One region of the Telluria sp. AC161 genome, then DNA from elsewhere that is predicted to be linked to it. Evidence: riboswitches for the same ligand, from Rfam matches in the RefSeq annotation. Region 1 holds a riboswitch; each other region holds the start of a gene.
What was found. Region 1 has a riboswitch for cobalamin ahead of ACZ0AJ_RS00075 (TonB-dependent receptor domain-containing protein). Riboswitches for the same ligand answer to the same signal wherever they lie in the genome.

Region 1 (6,259 bases):
AGTTTTAATCTTGCGACCGTACTCCCCAGGCGGTCTACTTCACGCGTTAGCTGCGTTACCAAGTTAATTAAAACCCGACAACTAGTAGACATCGTTTAGGGCGTGGACTACCAGGGTATCTAATCCTGTTTGCTCCCCACGCTTTCGTGCATGAGCGTCAATCTTGACCCAGGGGGCTGCCTTCGCCATCGGTGTTCCTCCACATCTCTACGCATTTCACTGCTACACGTGGAATTCTACCCCCCTCTGCCAGATTCTAGCCTTGCAGTCTCCAACGCAATTCCCAGGTTGAGCCCGGGGATTTCACGTCAGACTTACAAAACCGCCTGCGCACGCTTTACGCCCAGTAATTCCGATTAACGCTTGCACCCTACGTATTACCGCGGCTGCTGGCACGTAGTTAGCCGGTGCTTATTCTTCAGGTACCGTCATTAGCGAGGGATATTAGCCCTCACCGTTTCTTCCCTGACAAAAGAGCTTTACAACCCGAAGGCCTTCTTCACTCACGCGGCATTGCTGGATCAGGCTTTCGCCCATTGTCCAAAATTCCCCACTGCTGCCTCCCGTAGGAGTCTGGACCGTGTCTCAGTTCCAGTGTGGCTGGTCGTCCTCTCAGACCAGCTACTGATCGTGGCCTTGGTGAGCCTTTACCTCACCAACTAGCTAATCAGATATCGGCCGCTCCAGGAGCACAAGGTCCGAAGATCCCCTGCTTTCATCCTTGGATCGTATGCGGTATTAGCGTAACTTTCGCTACGTTATCCCCCACTCTTGGGTACGTTCCGATATATTACTCACCCGTTCGCCACTCGCCGCCAGGTTGCCCCGCGCTGCCGTTCGACTTGCATGTGTAAAGCATGCCGCCAGCGTTCAATCTGAGCCAGGATCAAACTCTTCAGTTCAATCTCTGTAATGCCGTTTCCGGCATTCGGTTGGACCGTTTAATCAGTCCAAACCCTTCCCATTGGGAAGTGTTTGCTCACTCAAAATACTGACCGTTACTCATTGCTGAGCAACGTATTTCTTTTTTGTGAACATTTGATAATTTAAGTAATCAAAGACCGAAGTCTTTGGCACCCTCATCAAACGCCCACACTTATCGACTGTTAATTTTTAAAGAACTTTATTCGGTGCTGCTTCTGCTGTTTGCTACGAAGCGTTGTGTTCGTTAGCAGCAGAGAGGCGAGATTATGAAGTGTTTCTCATTTTTCGTCAACCCCTTCTTTCCTTCTTTTTCTTCGCTGTCGCTGCGTTTGAGGCGGCGTCTGCGTCGAGGAGCGAGACTATAACAAAGCCAGGATGGTCTTGCAATGCTTTCTCTTGTGATATCGTGGCCGCCGCCCATAGCGACCTTTTCATTACTCATGCATATTCCTGTTATTGCCCCGATCGCCCATGCGGCGCTGTCCCAATCCCTGGCCGCTGCGATCAATAACAAGACCAAGCCGCTTGGCAGCCTGGGGCGTCTAGAGGATCTCGCCACCCAGTTGGGCCTGATCCAGCAGACAACCCGTGTGACGATCGACCAGCCTGCCATCCTCGTTTTTGCCGCCGACCATGGCGTGGTCGCCGAAGGCATTTCCGCCTATCCCCAGGACGTCACCTGGCAGATGGTCGAAAACTTCCTCACCAATGGCGCGGCCATCAATGTGTTCGCGCGCCAGAACGGCTGCGCGCTGCGCGTGATCGACGCTGGCGTGAACCACGACTTCGGCGTGCGCGCTGGTCTGCTCGACCGTAAAGTCGCCAACGGCACGAACAACTTCGCCGTCGAACCGGCAATGTCGGCGCAGCACTGTGCTACCGCCCTCGAACACGGCATGGCCCTGGCGCGCAACCTGCCCGGCAATGTCGTGGGCTTCGGCGAGATGGGCATCGGGAACACGACCGCTGCGGCAGCGCTGATGCACAAGCTGACCGGCCAGCCGGCGGCTGCCTGCGTCGGCGCCGGCACCGGCCTGACGCCTGACGGCATCCGCCATAAAGAGCGCGTAGTCGCCGCGGCCATCGCGCATCACGCCAGCGTACACGAACCGCTCGAGGTCCTGGCCACCTTCGGCGGCTTCGAAATCGCGATGATGGCCGGCGCCATGCTACAGGCAGCCAGCCTGCGCAAGGTGCTGCTGATCGACGGCTTCATCGTCACCAGCGCGCTGCTGGTCGCTGCGCGCCTGCAACCGGCGATCCTCGACTATTGCGTGTTCGCGCACTGCTCCGGCGAGCATGGCCACGCTCTGCTGCTCGATCAGCTTGGGGCACGGCCGCTGCTCGACCTGGGCCTGCGCCTGGGCGAAGGCACTGGCAGCGCCCTTGCCCTGCCCCTGCTGCACGCAGCGGCCAACTTCCTGAGCGAGATGGCGACCTTCGCATCGGCCCAGGTCTCGGGACAACTGGGCGAGCACGCGGGATGATCCATCAACTGCGCCTGTTCTTCATTGCGCTGCAGTTTTTCACGCGGATCCCGATCCCGCACTGGGTCGGCTTCGAGCCGGCCTGGCTCAATCACGCGTCGCGCTACTTCCCGCTGGTGGGCATCGTGGTAGGCGCCATCGGCGCGGCTATCTATTTCATCGCCGCGCACTGGCTGCCAGCGCCAGTGGCCGCGGTACTCTCCACCGCCGCGACCATCTACCTCACCGGCGCCTTTCACGAAGACGGCTTCGCCGATACCTGCGACGGTCTGGGCGGCGGCATGACGAAAGAGCGCGCGCTCGAGATCATGAAGGATTCGCGCGTCGGTGCGTATGGCGCGATCGGTATCGTCTGCATGCTGGGCGCGAAGCTGGCCGCACTCGCCACGCTGCCGCCCTTGACTGCTGTCGGCGCCCTGCTGCTGGCCCACCCGCTTTCGCGCCTGGCCGCCACGTCCCTGATCTGGCAGATGGAATATGCCCGCGCGGAAGGCAAGGCCAAGCCGCTGGCCGTGCGCATGAGCAGCGCCGAATTCGGGATCGCAACGCTCACGGTGCTGGTCCCGGCGCTCGCGCTGCTCGCCGTCGGCCTGCTCGACCTGGCCGCGATTGGCGCGGCGCTGTTTGCGGCCTTGCTGGCGACGCGCTGGCTGGCCCGCACATTCACGCGCCGGCTACAAGGCTATACCGGCGACTGCCTTGGCGCCGTGCAGCAATTGGCGGAAGTCGCCATCTATATCGCGGTGCTGGCCACACTCGGCCGCGGCGCGCTGGCCTGATGCGCCTCTACCTCGTGCGCCATCCGAGACCGGACGTGCCGGCCGGGCACTGCTACGGCCGCACCGACCTGCCGGCGCAGGCAACAGACACCGCACGCGTGCTGGCGGCGCTGAATCATCAGAACCTGCCAGGCGCAATGCCGGTCTACGCTAGCCCTTTGCAACGCAGCGCCGTATTGGCGCAGCAGCTGTCAAGCGCACCCACGTTCGACGCGCGCCTGGCCGAGATGGACTTTGGCGCGTGGGAGCTGCGCCACTGGGATGACATCGCGCGGGACGAAATCGATGCCTGGAACGCCGACCTGCTCCACTACCGCCCTGGCGGCGGCGAAAACGTCCTGCAGGTGGCTGTGCGCGTGGCCGCGTTTCGGGCCGACATCCAGCGCGCAGGGTGCGCCGCAGCACTCGTCATCTGCCACGCCGGCGCCATGCGCCTGCTGTACGCCATGTCCGGCGGCGGTACATTGGAGGATGCTGCGCTGCGTGCGGCATCGACACCACACCAGATCGGCTACGGCGAAGTCATGGTGCTGGAAATATGACAATGCCCGGTTCAACCACCTTATAATGAGCGCGTTTTGGTGCTCGCGCCTGCGTTCGCAGGTGCAGTTAAACGGGAAACACGAAGCCCTTCACAGGGCCAACGCGTGCTGCCCCCGCAACGGTAAGCAAGTGCTGCAGCCTCTCATCGGGTCCTGCGGCAAACCGCCCCCTCATACCACTGTGCTTTTCTGAGCATGGGAAGGTCGGACGGCCATACTTGTCAGCCCGGATACCGGCCAAAAGGTGGATACGCGCACAGCGCGATCCTTTGAATCCAGCCCACGGGGACGTCGGCGGGATGCCTTTGATAAGAACCACTCATGAATTTTCCAGTAAGCCGGCAAGCGGCCGCCGTGTCGCTCGCACTCGCCCTCATCTCGTCCACCGCCATCGCCGAAGTTGCTGACACCGTCGTCGTCACCGCGACCCGCACGCCGCAACTCGCTGCGGACCTGGTCGCCGACACCACCGTCATCAACGCCGAAGAAATCGCGCGCTCGGGCGCTGGCTCGGTGGCCGACATCCTGCAGCGCCAGCGCGGCATCGAGATCGCCCGCAACGGCCCGGCCGGCACCACGACCAGCGTCTATGTGCGCGGCGCAAACGCCAATCAGATCGTCGTGCTGCTCGACGGCGTGCGCATCGGCTCGTCCACCACCGGCACCGCCAGCTGGAATGCAATCCCGCTGGGCGCCATCGACCGCATCGAAATCGTCTACGGGCCACTGAGCACGCTGTACGGCGCCGACGCCATCGGCGGCGTGATCCAGATCTTCACGCGCAAGGGCGAAGGCGCACCTGTCGTCACCGCTTCGCTCGGCGCGGGCAGCAACGCGACGCTGCAGGGCGATGCAGGCATCTTCGGCAGCAGCGGTGGCCCGAATGCCATCAACTATGCCTTCGGCGCCGGCTACGAAGAGTCGGACGGCTTTTCGTCAACGCGGCCCGGCGCGTCAGGCTACAACGCCGACGAAGACGGCTATCGCCGCCGCAACGCCAACGGCCGTGTGTCGATGGCGCTCGCACCGGGCCACGAGATCGGCGCCCAGTTCCTGGTCAGCCGCACGTTCAGCCAGTACGATGCCAGTGGCTCCGGCAGCTACGATGTGCACAGCGACTCGGACATCAATACCGCAGCCGTCTACATGACCAACCAGTTCCTGCCGAACTGGCGCAGCACCGTGCAGTACGCGCGTTCGGAAGACAAGTCGGGCAACTTCAGCAATGCCACGGCCAGCGGCGCCAGCCAGATCGACACCAAGCAGAACGAATTCTCGTGGCAGAACAACGTCGCCATCGGCCAGGATACCCTGCAGCTGCTGTTCAACCACCGCAAGGAAGAAGTCTCGTCGATGCGCCAGACGCGCATTACCAATTCGTATGCCGCGGCCTACTCGGCCAAGCGCGCCAATCACCTGTTCGACGTCAGCGCGCGCCAGGACCGCTCGGTCTACGGCAGCCAGAATACTGGCGCCGCCGGCTACGGCTACGAGTTCGGCAACGGCCTGCGCGCCACCGCCAGCATCGGCACGAGCTTCCGCGCCCCGACCTTCAACGAGTTGTACTTCCCGGGCTACGGCCTGGCGACGAACAAGCCGGAAAAAGGCCGCAACCGTGAAGTGGGCCTGCGCTACGACGGCAACGGCTACACGCTCGACGCCACGTACTTCCACAACCGCCTGACCGACATGATCGTATCAAGCACGCCCTGCCCGGATGGTATCAACCGCAGCTGCGCCTACAACGTCAACGAAGCGACGCTCGAAGGCTTCTCGCTGGCCGGCAGCACGCGCCTGATGGACGTGAACCTGCGCGCCAGCCTCGATTGGCAGGATCCGCGTGACGACACCACCGGCCGCCAGTTGGCGCGCCGCGCGAAGAAGCACGCCAACTTCGCGGCCGACTACGTGATGGGCCAGTTCAAGAGCGGCGCCGAGCTGACCGTGTCGGGGGATCGTTTCGACAACGCGCCCAATACCAGCCGCCTGGGTGGCTACGGCTTGCTGAACCTGTACACCACGTACCAGTTCACGCCCGACTGGTCCTTGCTGCTGCGCGTGAACAACGTCACGGACAAGAACTACGAAGTGGCGCGCAACTACGGCACCAGCGGCCGCACCTGGTTCGCGTCGCTGCGCTACGGCATCCGTTAAGCTGGCATTTTCCGCCCGCGGCGCACGCGCCGCGGGCATCGATCAACTATCAGGGCCCGCATGCAAGCACCCGTCCCGCCATTACGCCAACGCGCCACGCTCATCGTCGGCGCCATGCTGGTCCTGGCCATCGCCACCCTGCTGTTCTCGGGCATGACCGGTTCCATCCGCGTGCCGCTCAGCGACATCCCCGACGCCCTGCGCCAATTGGCCAATGGCCAACCCGAATCCCTGTCCGCATCCCTGCTCGACCTGCGCGCCAGCCGCGCGCTGGTGGCCTTTGCCACCGGCGGCGCCCTCGCCCTGGCCGGCCTGATGATGCAGGCGCTATTACGCAATCCTCTCGCCGACCCGTATGTGCTGGGCGTCTCGT
Region 2 (6,259 bases), 4.2 Mb from region 1:
CATCGATTCGGCGGACGCCGCCAGCGCCAGCCGGCCGGCGCGGTCAATCAGGCGGATCAGATTCGGATACAGGTCGCGGAAGAGGCCAGACGTGGTCACCAGCGCATCGCGCCGCACGGCGCCCGGCACCAGGCGCACATCGGTGACGATGCCGCGCGCATTCCAGACCGGCTCGGCGCCCATCATGGCCAGTGCGAAGCCGACCATCACGCCCTCGTCACGCACCGCGTCCGACGCCCACAGGATGATGCCTTCGCTGCCTTGCTCCCGCGCGGCGTCGCCCTTGCTGCGCGCCATCGCCTTGGCCGCCATCTTTTGCGCCAGCCCGAAACCCAGGCGCGTCGGCAGGATGTCGCCATCGACCGCGTGGAAGTTGCGGCCGGTCGGCAACGCCTCGGGTGAACGCAGCGGATCGTTGCCCTTGCCCGGCTCGATATAGCGGCCATCCAGGCCCGCGAGCAGGCCGACCATCTCGCGCCGCGGCGAGTCGCGCAGCTTGTCGGCGATGGAGGGATCATCGATGCCGCTCTTGGTCATCGAATCGAGCATCAGGTCGAGCGACTTCTGATCCCACGGCCGGCCAAACACGTGCAGGCCAAACGGCATGAACTTCTCTTGCAGCTTGGTCAGGTAGTGGCCAACCTCGTGCGCCAATAAATCGTCATCGGCGGCATCGAAGCCGATGCCCCGCACTTCGAGCACGTCGGACATCGACGCTTCGAGTTCGGCGCGCAGGTTCAGCGCCACGACGCGCTCGCGCATCAGTTGCGCGGCCTGCGTCTTGAGCGACTCGGACGACGCGGCTTCGAAGCTCTCGACGATCTGGCGCAGCGACAGCAGCTCGTCGTACAGCGGCGTCGTCGCCAGCGGGGGCGTCAGGTGGTCGACGATGATCGCCAGGCCGCGGCGCTTGGCCTGCGTGCCCTCGCCCACGCCGTCAACGATGTACGGGTAGATGCCTGGCAGGTCGCCTGCGATCAGGCTGGGATAATCGTCGCTCGACAACCCAACCGCTTTACCGGGCAGGAATTCAAAGGTCGAGTGGCGCCCCACGTGCACGACAGCATCGGCCTTGAAGCGGTCGCGGATCCAGTGGTAGAAGGCCAGGTACTGGTGCGGCGGCGTGATGCTGGTATTCGCATGCAGCAGTTCTTCATCGACTTCCCAGCCGCGCGGCGGCTGCGGGCCGATGAACACATTGCCGAACGTAAGGCCCGGCACCAGCAGCTTGCCGCTGTCGACCATCACCTTGCCCGGCGCCGGGCCCCAGCCGCGCATGCCTTCGATGCCGTAGCCGATCAGGCGCCGATACAGTGGTGCGAGCGCCTTGCACGGACTGGGCTTGCTGTCATCGAGGCAGGCGCGGTAGCCGTCTTCGAGCGCATGCAGGTCGCGCGTGGCCTGCACGCGCTGCGGATGGTCGACGCCTTCGACCAGGTGCAGCAATTCCTTGATGATCGTCTCGGCCTGCTTGCGGCCCGGTGCGCGCTCGCCCTGCACTTCGGCGACCAGCACGTCGGCATGCAGGCGGCCCAGCATGCCGTCCTTCATTTCGCCCTGCACCCGCGGTGCAAGCGTGGCGAACCAGCGCGCATAGTCGGCGGCGCTGACGCTATTGACGGTGGCGCTCATCTCGCGCAGCGCGGCGCGGTCTTCGGGCAGGTTCACGCCGTGCGCCATGATCATGTCGAGCAGCGCTTCGGGCGTGGCGGGCAGATCGCCGACCGTGTAGCCGGCAGCTTTGAGCGCATGCAGCATGTCGAACAGCGACGCTGGCACGTTCAGGTTGTCGGCGCCGATGTTCTGGCGGCCCGGCGGGTGGTTGTAATAGACCATCGCGACGCGCTTGTCGGCGTTGCGCTTGGCGCGCAGCGCCAGCCAGCGGCTCACGCGCGCCGTCATGCGATCGACTTCGGCCGGCAGCAGCACCGGCGGGCGGTTCTCGATGCCGGTCAGGCGGTCGCGCTGCGACTGGCCCAGCGCCGCCACCACCATCGGCTGGCCGATGCCCTGCAGCTCGGGCAGCGCGACGCGGTACTGGACCGAATCCGGCGGCAGGCCATCGGGCGAAAGCTGCCACTGAATGGCGGTGCGGTCCGACAGGCGGATCGCCTTGAACACGGGGATATCGAGGCGTTTGAAGGCTTCGCTGACGACTTCGCGGCCTTCGGCGGCGCCGACGACGAAGTCCTGCAGCACCACCAGCGCCGCCGGCTTCGCTGGCGCGATCAGCTCCGGCAGGCGCACCAGCGCTTCGCGCGAGGCGCCGCCCCAGCGCGTGAGCAGCTGCACGCAGGCCTGGCCCTGTTCTTCGATGCGGCGGCACAGGGCCGCCGGCACCATGCCATCCATGTTCGCCAGGTCGAGCACGACGACGGTCGGGCGGTCCTTCAGACCCAGCTTGGCGGCGTTGCCCCATGCGGCAGCATCCTGCAGCTCGTTCTGGCCGACGCGCAGGCGCAGCGTTGGCTCGGGCAGCGGAGCGCCCAGTGCTGTCGATGGATGCAGCAGGTGGGCGATGAGGGCCGTGGTGTTGTCCACGCCGCCCGCTTGCCAGACGCGCCGCGCCGCGAGCCAGTGGCGGGCGGCGGGATTCGCTTCTGCCGCCTGCAACGCGGCAGGCGCCGGCGCTTCGGCAGCCAGTTCGCGCAGCAGCTCGGGCGCGAAGCCGGCCAGGCTACCGTGCGCGGCGCGCGTCATCAGGTTCAGGCTTGCTTCGCCATTGAAGGCCAGCACCGCGGTGCCTGGCTTGGCGTGGCGCGCCAGCGCATCCTTCATGCGGCGCGCCGGATCGCCGAACAGCGACACCGCCAGCACCGTGTCGGCGCCCGCGATCCACTGGCCCACCTCGCGTTCACTGGCGGCCATCAGCTGGGCCGGCGTGCGCAACTGAATCCGGTCGCGCGGGTGGCTGGCCAGGTGGCGGTGGGCGGCCTCGATCGCACCTGGCGCGGCGCGCTCGGTGACCACGGCGAACATGGTGGCGGCGTGGCTGTGGGCGCAGGCAAGCAGGGACGCGAGCAGAAGCACCAGCGCAGTACAGGCGCGGGGGAGCGAAGCAGTGTTCATGTGAACGTCGACCTTTCAGCTGCGCGCCAGGGCGCGCATGACAATGGGCAGACGTCTTCCTTCCACGCTGGGCGCAGCAAGCCATGCGCACACGCGCACGAACGCTGACGCGACCGCAGTGGCAACACAAAAGGAACGACGAACTACCAACAGGCACGCCCACACCCCGGGACGTACGCAATGCATCGTGAAGGCCGGTCTTCTGGCTTGCCGTCATCCTTCCCGGGTCCTGCCTTCCCGTGCACGGGGCACAGTGGCGTTCGACGAGGGTCGTCAGGCATACAGCAGCGGGGGCTGCGCCGGACTGGCGTGCGATGGATTCGCACACGTCACCGGCTTCCCGTTTCACCTTCCTGCAGACGAGCAGGACGGCACCATTCACTTGATTGGGCGCGATTCTACAGCCAGGGTGCGCCACTGTCACCGCATTCTTTGGCTTCTAGGGAAGCACTGATTAATTCATGGAGGCGGACTTGGCACGGAAAATAGCCACCCTGCGGCGTTGCAAATTCTCGCAATAGCTCGCTATTGCTGCGATTTGCGCCTTGCATGGCGGCTTTTTCCGCAGCCAATTCCATCCCCCAGAATAAATCAGTGCTTCCCTAGCCTAGAATGGCGGTATTGTCCGGCCAGGCCGGCACCCACTACTTCTTCGCGACCGTTCACATGATCACACGACAAGACTGCCTGGCCCTCGACGCGGCCGATCCGCTGGCTCCCCAGCGCAATGCCTTTGCGCTGCCGGACGGCGTGATTTACCTCGATGGCAATTCGCTCGGCGCCCGCCCCCGCGCGGCCCTGCAACGCGCGCAGGACGTGATCGCCGCCGAATGGGGCAATGACCTGATCCGCAGCTGGAACACGGCCGGCTGGTACGACCTGCCGCAGCGCCTGGGTACCCTGATCGCGCCGCTGATCGGCGCCGCGGCCGATGAAGTGGTGGTCACCGATTCGACCTCGGTGAACCTGTTCAAGGCGCTGGCTGCGTCGCTCAAGATGCAGGCCGACGCACCGGCGCACGCGGCCCGCCGCATCATCCTCACGGAGCGCGACAACTTCCCGAGCGATATCTACATGGCCGAAGGCCTGATCGGCTGGCTCGAGCGCGGCTACGAGTTGCGCCTGCTCGACAGCTGGGCCGACCTGCCGGCCGCCCTCGAAGGCGACGCCGGTGCCCAGGTGGCAGTCGTGATGCTCACGCACGTGAACTACCGCACCGGGCGCATGCTCGACATGAAGACGATCACGGCGCAGATCCACGCCGCCGGCGCGCTGGCGATCTGGGACCTGGCCCATTCGGCTGGCGCAGTGGAGGTTGACCTGAATGGCGCGCAAGCCGACTTCGCGGTGGGCTGCACCTACAAGTTCCTCAACGGCGGACCGGGCGCGCCGGCATTCATCTGGGTGCCGCAGCGCCATCATGCGCAGTTCACGCAGCCGCTCACCGGTTGGTGGGCGCACCGCCAGCCGTTCGCGATGCAGCCGGCGTTCGCGCCGGTGGCCGGCATCAAGCGCGCGATGTGCGGCACGCAGCCAGTGGTGGCGCTGGCGCTGATCGAATGCGGGCTGGCCGTGTTCCAGGATGTGACGATGGCGGCGCTGCGCAAGAAGTCGCTGGCGCTGTCGGACCTTTTCCTGGCGCTGCTCGAACAGGAGTGCGCTGCGCATCCGCTGGAGCTGATCACGCCGCGCAATCACGCGGACCGTGGCAGCCAGGTGAGCGTCACGCATCCGCACGGTTACGCGGTGATGCAGGCCCTGATCGCGCGCGGCGTGATCGGCGACTACCGCGAGCCGCAGGTGATGCGCTTTGGCTTCACGCCGCTGTACACGGGGTATGACGATGTGTGGCAGGCGGTGATGGTGCTCAAGGATATCCTGGACCGCAGCGACTATCAGGTCGATGCCAAGCGCACTGCGGTGACCTGAGCGATTTTCGAGCGATTCTCAAGAGAGGCCACAATGCCCTGCCCTGTTACCCCTGATTCGTCCGCCAGCAATGCCGATTTGAGTGGCTGCCCTGTCGCGCAGCCCGGCTACCACGGCGCCAAGCTCGATTTCAGCAAGGACATGAGCTACGGCGACTACCTGTCGCTCGACACGATCCTCAACGCCCAGCACCCGCTGTCGCCCGAGCACAACGAGCTGCTGTTCATTGTCCAGCACCAGACCAGCGAACTGTGGATGAAGCTGATGCTGCACGAGCTGCACGGTGCGCGCGACAACATCGCGCGGGGCCAGCTGCCAGCGGCGATGAAGATGCTGGCGCGCGTGGCCGCGATCATGAACCAGCTCGTGCATGCATGGGATGTGCTGGCGACGATGACGCCGCCCGAGTACACGGCGATCCGCCCATACCTGGGCGCGTCGTCAGGGTTTCAGTCGCACCAGTATCGCGAGATCGAATTCATTTTGGGGAACAAGAACGTCACGCATTTGCAGGTGCATCAGCACAAGCCTGACGCGCACGCGGCGCTGCAGGGCGTGCTCGATAAACCGTCGCTGTATGACGAAGCGATCATGGTGATGGCGCGCAGTGGATTGGCCGTGGATGCGGCGCGGCTTGCCGGGCCTTGGCATCAGGCGACGCAGTCGGATCCGTCGGTGAAGGCGGCGTGGATGGTTGTGTATCGCGATACTGACCAGTACTGGCCGCTGTATGAGCTGGGTGAAAAGCTGGTGGATATCGAGACGGCGTTTCGGCTGTGGCGCTTCCGGCATGTGACGACGGTGCAGCGCGTGATCGGTTTTAAAACCGGCACCGGCGGCACGGACGGCGTGGGGTATCTGCGCAAGATGCTCGATGTCGTGCTGTTCCCGGAGTTGTTCGAGTTGCGTACCGAGCTGTAATCACATCACACAAGGACCGCCTGCCATGATTTCCCATCTCGACCACCTGGTGCTGACCTGCACTAATCTCGATGCGACGAAGGATTTCTATACGAAGGTTATGGGCATGGGGCTGGAAAACTTCGGCGCGGGGCGGATCGCCTTCACCTTCGGCAACCAGAAGATCAACCTGCACCAGCGCGGCGCCGAGTTCGAGCCGAAGGCGCATCTGCCGGTGCCGGGGGCGCTGGATCTGTGCTTCATTGCGGCGGTGCCGCTTGATGCCGTCATTGCGCATCTGGGCAGCTGCGACTGGCCCATTGTCGAAGGGCCGGTTGAGCGGACTGGGGCGACCGGCAAG
Region 3 (6,259 bases), 860 kb from region 1:
GTCCTGGCTCAATGGTGCGTTTAACCTTGGCTGGCTCGTCGGGCCGCTGCTGGGCGGTTTCACGATGGCGTACGGCGCAGAAGTCCCGTTCGGCATCGCCGCAGTCGCGCTGCTGTTGGGCACGCTCGGCGTGTTCCTGACGATCCCGGCGACGCCACCGGCCACGCACGGCCTGCGCTGGTGGACCGTCGCACGGGAACGCCATGCGCTGACGCTGCTGCGCCACGGGCCGCTGCGCACGCTGTTCATCATCCATCTGGGCTATTGCTGTGGCGTCGCGTCGCTGTACGAATACTTCCCGTTGTGGCTGGTCGATGTGGGCGGCTACGATGCACGCCAGATTTCGCTCGTGAACATGGGCATGTGCGCATTGATGACCACGGCCGCGCTGTTCGCTGGCCATGCCAGTCTGGTCGAAGGCCGCCTGCGCGCCGGCTGGTATGCGGCGGTGGGCGCCACGGCCATCCTGTGCGTGGGCTTTGGCAATTTGTGGATCGGGATCGCCGGCATCGTCCTGTTCGGCGTGCCGCACGCGTTCTACAACACGGCGCTGCAAACCTGGTCGGCCGATACGTTCGCGGAGTACGGCCAGGGTTCGGTCATGGCGCTGCTGTCGACCATTTTCTGCCTGGCCAATATCCTGATGGCGCTGTTGGGCGCCGTGCTGACGCTGATCGACACGCGGCTGGTGCTGGTCGTCGGGGGTGTGCTGGCGGCGTGCGCCTCGGTGGCGCTGCGGCGCTGGAGTGCAAGCGCCCGGGCCCAGGCCGGGCCTGCGGCGACGCCGGTGGAATGAAAAACGGCGTCCATCGGACGCCGTTCAACTTGCTACCAACAACCTTTACTGCCCGACATTACTCGGCAGCGGACGCACATTCGTCACCGCATGCCACAGATGCTGCCACCAGTGATCGCGCGAATTGACCGTGACGAGGCAGGCCTTGTCGACACCGGACTTGAATACCATGTCGGGGCACTTGTTCGTCGCCAGCGCATGACGCTGGTTTTCGGCATTGACCAGCGCGATGGCGAGCCAGATGGCCACCAGGGCGAAGATTGCCGCCAGCGACCACGCGACATGGTTCACGCGGCTGGTCTCAAACAGCTCTTCCTCTTTGGGCCGTGACCCTTCGTAGATCTTGAGGATGTCGCGTTCGACGTCGTTGGTCATTTGGTCTGGGCTGCCTTCGTTACCAGTGCATCGAGGACCTGGCCAGTGGCCGTCATCAGCTGGCCCATGTCCTGGATCTTGTTCGATTGTGCCACAGTCGCCGGCGACACGACGTATTTACCATCGATGACGACGGTCGGCGTGCTGCTGGCCTTGTACGCTTCGGCAACAGCCGGCAGACGCTTGAGCTTGGTCTGGACGCCGAACGAGTTCCACGCTTCCATGAACTTGGCCTTGTCCAGCCCGTTCGAGGTTGCCCAGGCGATGATGTCCTCGTCCTTCATCAGGCGCTTGCGCTCGACGTGCACGGCGCGGAACACGCGGTCATGGTACTGCTCCAGCTTGCCCATGGCGTCGAGCGTCAGGAACAGTCGTGCTTCCGGATCGCTCGGGCCCTGGAACGGCAGCGGGATGCGGCGCATCACGATGTTGTCGCCCTGCTTCTTGATCCATGCATTGAGCGTTGGCTCGAACGCATTGCAGGCGCCGCAGTGGTAGGCGAAGAATTCGACGACTTCGACCTTCTTGCCGACGGTCTGGGTCGGCTGCGGCGCGGCCAGCACGGTGTATTCGGAGCCGACGCGTGGATCAGTCGGCGAAGCATTGGCGAAACCGGCAACCAGGGCGGCAGCAACGAGGGCAAAACGCAGAGTGCGCATAACATCCTTCCACATATATGATTGAGCGAACGATCGCGAGATTACCACTTTTTGCCCCTGCCCTGTCTGCAGGGCGCGATTTATTGCATTTGCTTACCGCTGAAACATGCATGCAAATACATCAGCCGTCCGCGCCGGGCAAAACATGGATCAGAAGTCGTAGCGCAGCGACACCTTGAGCTGGCGGCCATCGCTCGGGTAGATCCCGGCGCGGCAGCTGAACGCATAGCTGTAGTGCTGACGATCGAGCAGGTTCAGGCCCGACACCGACGCTTCCCATGGGCCGAAGCGGCGCGCATAGCGGGCGTCGACCGTCGTGTAGGACGGCACGCGGGCGTCGCAGCTGTTGGCGAAGTCGTCGCCAAATCGCTGGCTGGCCACCCACTGCGCGCCGATATCGGCGGTCTGGCCATTGCCCGGTGTCCAGGCCAGGCGCGTCGTCACGACGTGCTTGGGCACCAGCACCATCTCGCGGCCGGCGTTCGGACCATCGCGGAACTCGGACTGCACGTACTGCCAGGCGCCCGTCAGGCGCAGGTTGTTCGCCAGAAGCGCGTTACCTTCGACTTCGACACCCTGGCGGCGGGTGGGGTCGAGATTGGTGTTGATGCCAAAGCCACCGGCGAGCGTCGGATCGAAGAAGATTTCGTTCGTCAGGCGGTGACGGAACACGCGGGCCGTGGCCTTGCGCGCGTCGTTGCCGAAGGCGACGCCCAGTTCGAGGTCGCGCGAGGTTTGCGGCGCCAGCACGTCCGTTGTGGCGCGGTACGAGTTCTCGTCGATATTGGCAATGCGGTAGCTGCGGCCAGCCTTGGCGAACACGGTTACTTCGCGCGCGACGTCGAAGCTGCCTTCGACCGTGAACGCGTTGACCGACTGCCCGGTGTCTTCCGGGGCGGTGAACGCGAGCGGGTCGGCGTACTCTTTGTCGAAACGTTCATGGCGCGCGCCGACGGCCAGGCGCGCGTTGTGCGGCGCGTTCCAGGTCAGCTCGTCACGCACGTAGATCGCCTTGGACTCCTGTTTCGCGTCGCCGGCCGAGAAGCTCGACGTGACTTGGCGATCCCAGCGGGTCAGGTCGATGCCGGTGACGAATTCGTTGCGCTTGTCGCCAAGCGTGGCGGTATGGCGCAGACGTGGCGAGAACTGGGTCTGATCGGCCTGGTAGCGCGAGGCCGATGGGAAGCCCGAGAACACATACGTCGAACCGACATCGCGCTCGCGGTGCGACAGCTCGGCTGCCAGTTCGATGGCGCCGATGCGGTGTTCAACGAAGGCGCTGACACGGTCGGTGTCGAGCGAGCCGAAGTCATCCGGCGTATTGCTCTGGGTCGGGTTGGCCTGGAACTGTGCCTCGTTCAGCGAACCCGGCAGGCGCGAGTCCGAGCGCGAGCTCTCGAAGCGCAGGCCGGCACGGCCGTTCGCGGCGTACGCATATTGGACGCCGCCGCTGAAGCTCGTTTGCTCGTACTTGTTATTGTCGCGGTAGTTGTCGGTGCGGCGGTCGGCCACGGCGGCGTCGAACGACCACGGGCCGGCGCCATGCGCGATCGAGGCGCGCAGGTCGAGCGCGTCAAAGCGCCCGCCTTCCACGAACAGGGTGCCGCGCGTGCCGCTGCCTTGCGGACGGCGGGTGAATATCTGGATCACGCCGCCGGTGGCGCCATCGCCGTACAGCACGCTGCTGCCGCCACGGGTGATTTCAATGCGCTCGACCGTGTCGACCGGGATGCTCGAGAGCACCGTATTAGCCAGCTCGTTTTCATTCAGGCGCACGCCATCGACCATCACCACCACGTTCTGCGCGCTGTTGGTGCCAAAACCCCGCAGGTCGAGGCTGAAGTCGGGCGAGCCGTCCAGGCTCTGGCGGCCGAAGACGCCGCCGATCTTGCGGATGGCGGCATTGACATCGGCCACGCCAGAGGTGCGGATCTGGTCAGCCGTGATCACGGTGGCGCCGATTGGTGTGGCGGTGGCCGGGAAGCGGGACGCGGTGACGACGACCGGCGCCAGCGTTTCCTGCGCAGTAGCGTTGACAGCGATGGTGGCGAAGGTGGACACGGCGAAGGCGCACGCCACGGCGAGGGGCGCGCGGCGCGCGGGAGCTGCAAAAGTCATGATGAGTGTGTTCTCGGTAAAGGGCGCCCCGCTGCGTCCCCGCAGCCTGGCGTCGAAGGAAGCGCATCGCGCTTCCACCTGTCCTGGCCGGTATCCGGGCTGGCAAGCGGACGCCCTCACCTTCCTGTCGTGCGGACAGTGGTTATCGAGATTGTCTGCCGCGGCGCAGGATGTGCGGACGCGGCGCTTGTTGACCGTTGCGGGGGCAGCACACTTCCAGGACGGCGCGCAGCGCAGCCCTGTCGTGTTTCCCGTTTAACTTCGCGCGCTGGAATGCGCGCGAGAGCACCAAAACGGCGCGATTATACCGTGTCGGCACGCGCCCTGGCAGGTCAGCTGCCGCGCTTGCCGCGCGACTGCTCTTCGAGCTTGGCAGCGAGCTTCTCGGCGGCCAGACGGGCTTTCTCGGCCACTTCGGCTGCGTGCAGGGCCAGGCTGGCTGCGCGCGAATCCGGCGTTTCCAGGCTGATGCGCCCCAGGGCGCCCTGGCGGTAATCCTGCAGCAGCGAGTGCGCTGCCTTTTCGTAGTCGTATTCGCCGCCGCGCACGCGGAAGCCCCGGCGCATCGCCACGCCTTCGATGACGCCCACGCCATCCATGCCCTCAGTTTTCAGGCCGTAGCGCGCGGTGAGCAGGTGCGGGTAGCGCTGCAGCAGCAGTTCGCCCAGGTATTCAGCAACTTCTTCTTCGACCAGCGCATTGGTGCCAATGGCATGGCTGGCTGCCAGCATCAGGCCATCGGTGGCCATGGCAATTTTTGGCCACAGCATGCCGGGCGTGTCGACCAGCACCACGTTCTTGTTCAGGTAAAGGCGCTGCTGGACCTTGGTCACGGCCGGCTCATCGCCCACCTTGGCCACGCGTTTTTTCAGCAGTGCGTTCATCAACGTCGACTTGCCGACGTTGGGGATGCCCATGATCATGATGCGCAGCGGTTTCGTTGGCACGCCGCGGTGCGGCGCCAGCGACAGGGCCAGATCGGGGATGCGGGCGACGTCGGCCGGCTTCTTGGTCGTCATCGGGTAGGCCGTGACACCATCCTGCGCATCGTAATAGGCTTTCCAGGCGGCGGTAGCGACCGGATCGGCCAGGTCAATCTTGTTCAGGATCTTGAGGCTGGGACGCTGGCGGAACTTGCGCAGCTGGTCCACCAGTGGGTTGCAGCTCGCCTCGGGCAGGCGTGCATCGAGGACTTCGATCACCAGATCGATGTTCTCCATCTGCTCGGCCGCTTCCTTCTTGGCCGCGTTCATGTGGCCCGGGAACCATTGTATCGACATGCTGTTGCTTTCTTTATCTTTCGTTCAGGGTGCTATTTTACGCTGGTGGCGCACGCGAGCGTGGCGAACCCGCCACAGCTGGTCTTTCTCTTGCGCATGACGTTGAGCCGTTGCAACACTGTTGACATATTCGGCGTGCACACTTGCCCTTGGCCACGCACGGTGGCGGGCCGCCAGCGGAGACGACATATGCGCGCACGGGACAGACTGAAACGATCGATGGTGCGCTGGTATGGCGTCGGCTTGCTGTGCTGCGCCATCGCGGTGTCCGCGCTGGTCGAGTTGCCGCTGGTGCCTTACTGAACCAGCCCCGGTTCGCTGCAGTCAACGGGCGGCAAGGTGGCCGCCGGATCGAACGCCGCCAAGCGTTCGCGCGCTGCCGCGCGGTCTTTCGCATACTCGGCCAGGTAGCGGCTGCGCTCCTCGCTCTGCCATACGTGATCGGGCACGCCGGCCAGCAACAGCGTGCGGCTGACCAGCACGGCGCCCTCGCGGCGCGCCAGCAGCAGCCGGTCCGGGTCGGCGTTCTCACGCAGCAGATAACCTTCGACATCGCGCAGCACAAGCGGCAATGGCGGCGCAGGGTCGGCGTCGTGCAGCAGCTTGCCGTGCACGCGCAACGCTACCGACTGCGTGCCCTGCCCCAATAGTTCGTTGAAGCTCGCCAGCGCGAACGGGCGGCCCAGCGCATCGTCGATGCGGCCACTGACCACGTAGCGGCCAGCCAGGCGCACATCGAGCGGCAGCGTGAACTCGAGCGCGTCCGCGCCGATCGCTTCACGCGGCGCGCCCGTCCAGATGGCGGGCAGCTCGGGTGAATGGATCACATCGAACAACACGACACCCGCGCGGCCATTGACGCTGAAGCGTACTTCACTACGGATGGTGCCGTGAAAGCCCGCCAGTGCACTCGCCTGCGGCGCGAACGTGGCGCGCCAGTAATCGCCATCATCCTGCGAAAACGCCAGCGTCACGCGGGGCGCGGGGCGCGCTCCCTGCGCGACCATCCCCTGGGCCAGCGCGCGCGTGAC

Region 2: linked by a shared signal. The riboswitch ahead of ACZ0AJ_RS19005 (cobaltochelatase subunit CobN) and the one ahead of ACZ0AJ_RS00075 (TonB-dependent receptor domain-containing protein) in region 1 are both predicted to bind cobalamin.
Region 3: linked by a shared signal. The riboswitch ahead of ACZ0AJ_RS03970 (TonB-dependent receptor) and the one ahead of ACZ0AJ_RS00075 (TonB-dependent receptor domain-containing protein) in region 1 are both predicted to bind cobalamin.

What each region holds. Positions count from the first base shown of each region.
Region 1 covers NZ_OZ409861.1:13,840-20,098, reverse strand. The annotation lists rRNA gene ACZ0AJ_RS00095 (16S ribosomal RNA) at 1-902, opposite strand, end outside; gene cobT (nicotinate-nucleotide--dimethylbenzimidazole phosphoribosyltransferase) at 1,365-2,411, shown strand; gene ACZ0AJ_RS00085 (adenosylcobinamide-GDP ribazoletransferase) at 2,408-3,190, shown strand; gene ACZ0AJ_RS00080 (histidine phosphatase family protein) at 3,190-3,732, shown strand; cobalamin riboswitch at 3,753-3,988, shown strand; gene ACZ0AJ_RS00075 (TonB-dependent receptor domain-containing protein) at 4,054-5,886, shown strand; gene ACZ0AJ_RS00070 (FecCD family ABC transporter permease) at 5,947-6,259, shown strand, end outside.
Region 2 covers NZ_OZ409861.1:4,263,202-4,269,460, forward strand. The annotation lists gene ACZ0AJ_RS19005 (cobaltochelatase subunit CobN) at 1-3,069, opposite strand, end outside; cobalamin riboswitch at 3,245-3,463, opposite strand; gene kynU (kynureninase) at 3,736-4,998, shown strand; gene kynA (tryptophan 2,3-dioxygenase) at 5,032-5,919, shown strand; gene ACZ0AJ_RS19020 (VOC family protein) at 5,945-6,259, shown strand, end outside.
Region 3 covers NZ_OZ409861.1:877,571-883,829, reverse strand. The annotation lists gene ACZ0AJ_RS03985 (MFS transporter) at 1-796, shown strand, start outside; gene ACZ0AJ_RS03980 (hypothetical protein) at 842-1,171, opposite strand; gene ACZ0AJ_RS03975 (thiol:disulfide interchange protein DsbA/DsbL) at 1,168-1,830, opposite strand; gene ACZ0AJ_RS03970 (TonB-dependent receptor) at 1,981-3,948, opposite strand; cobalamin riboswitch at 4,017-4,255, opposite strand; gene ylqF (ribosome biogenesis GTPase YlqF) at 4,281-5,228, opposite strand; gene ACZ0AJ_RS03960 (hypothetical protein) at 5,525-6,259, opposite strand, start outside.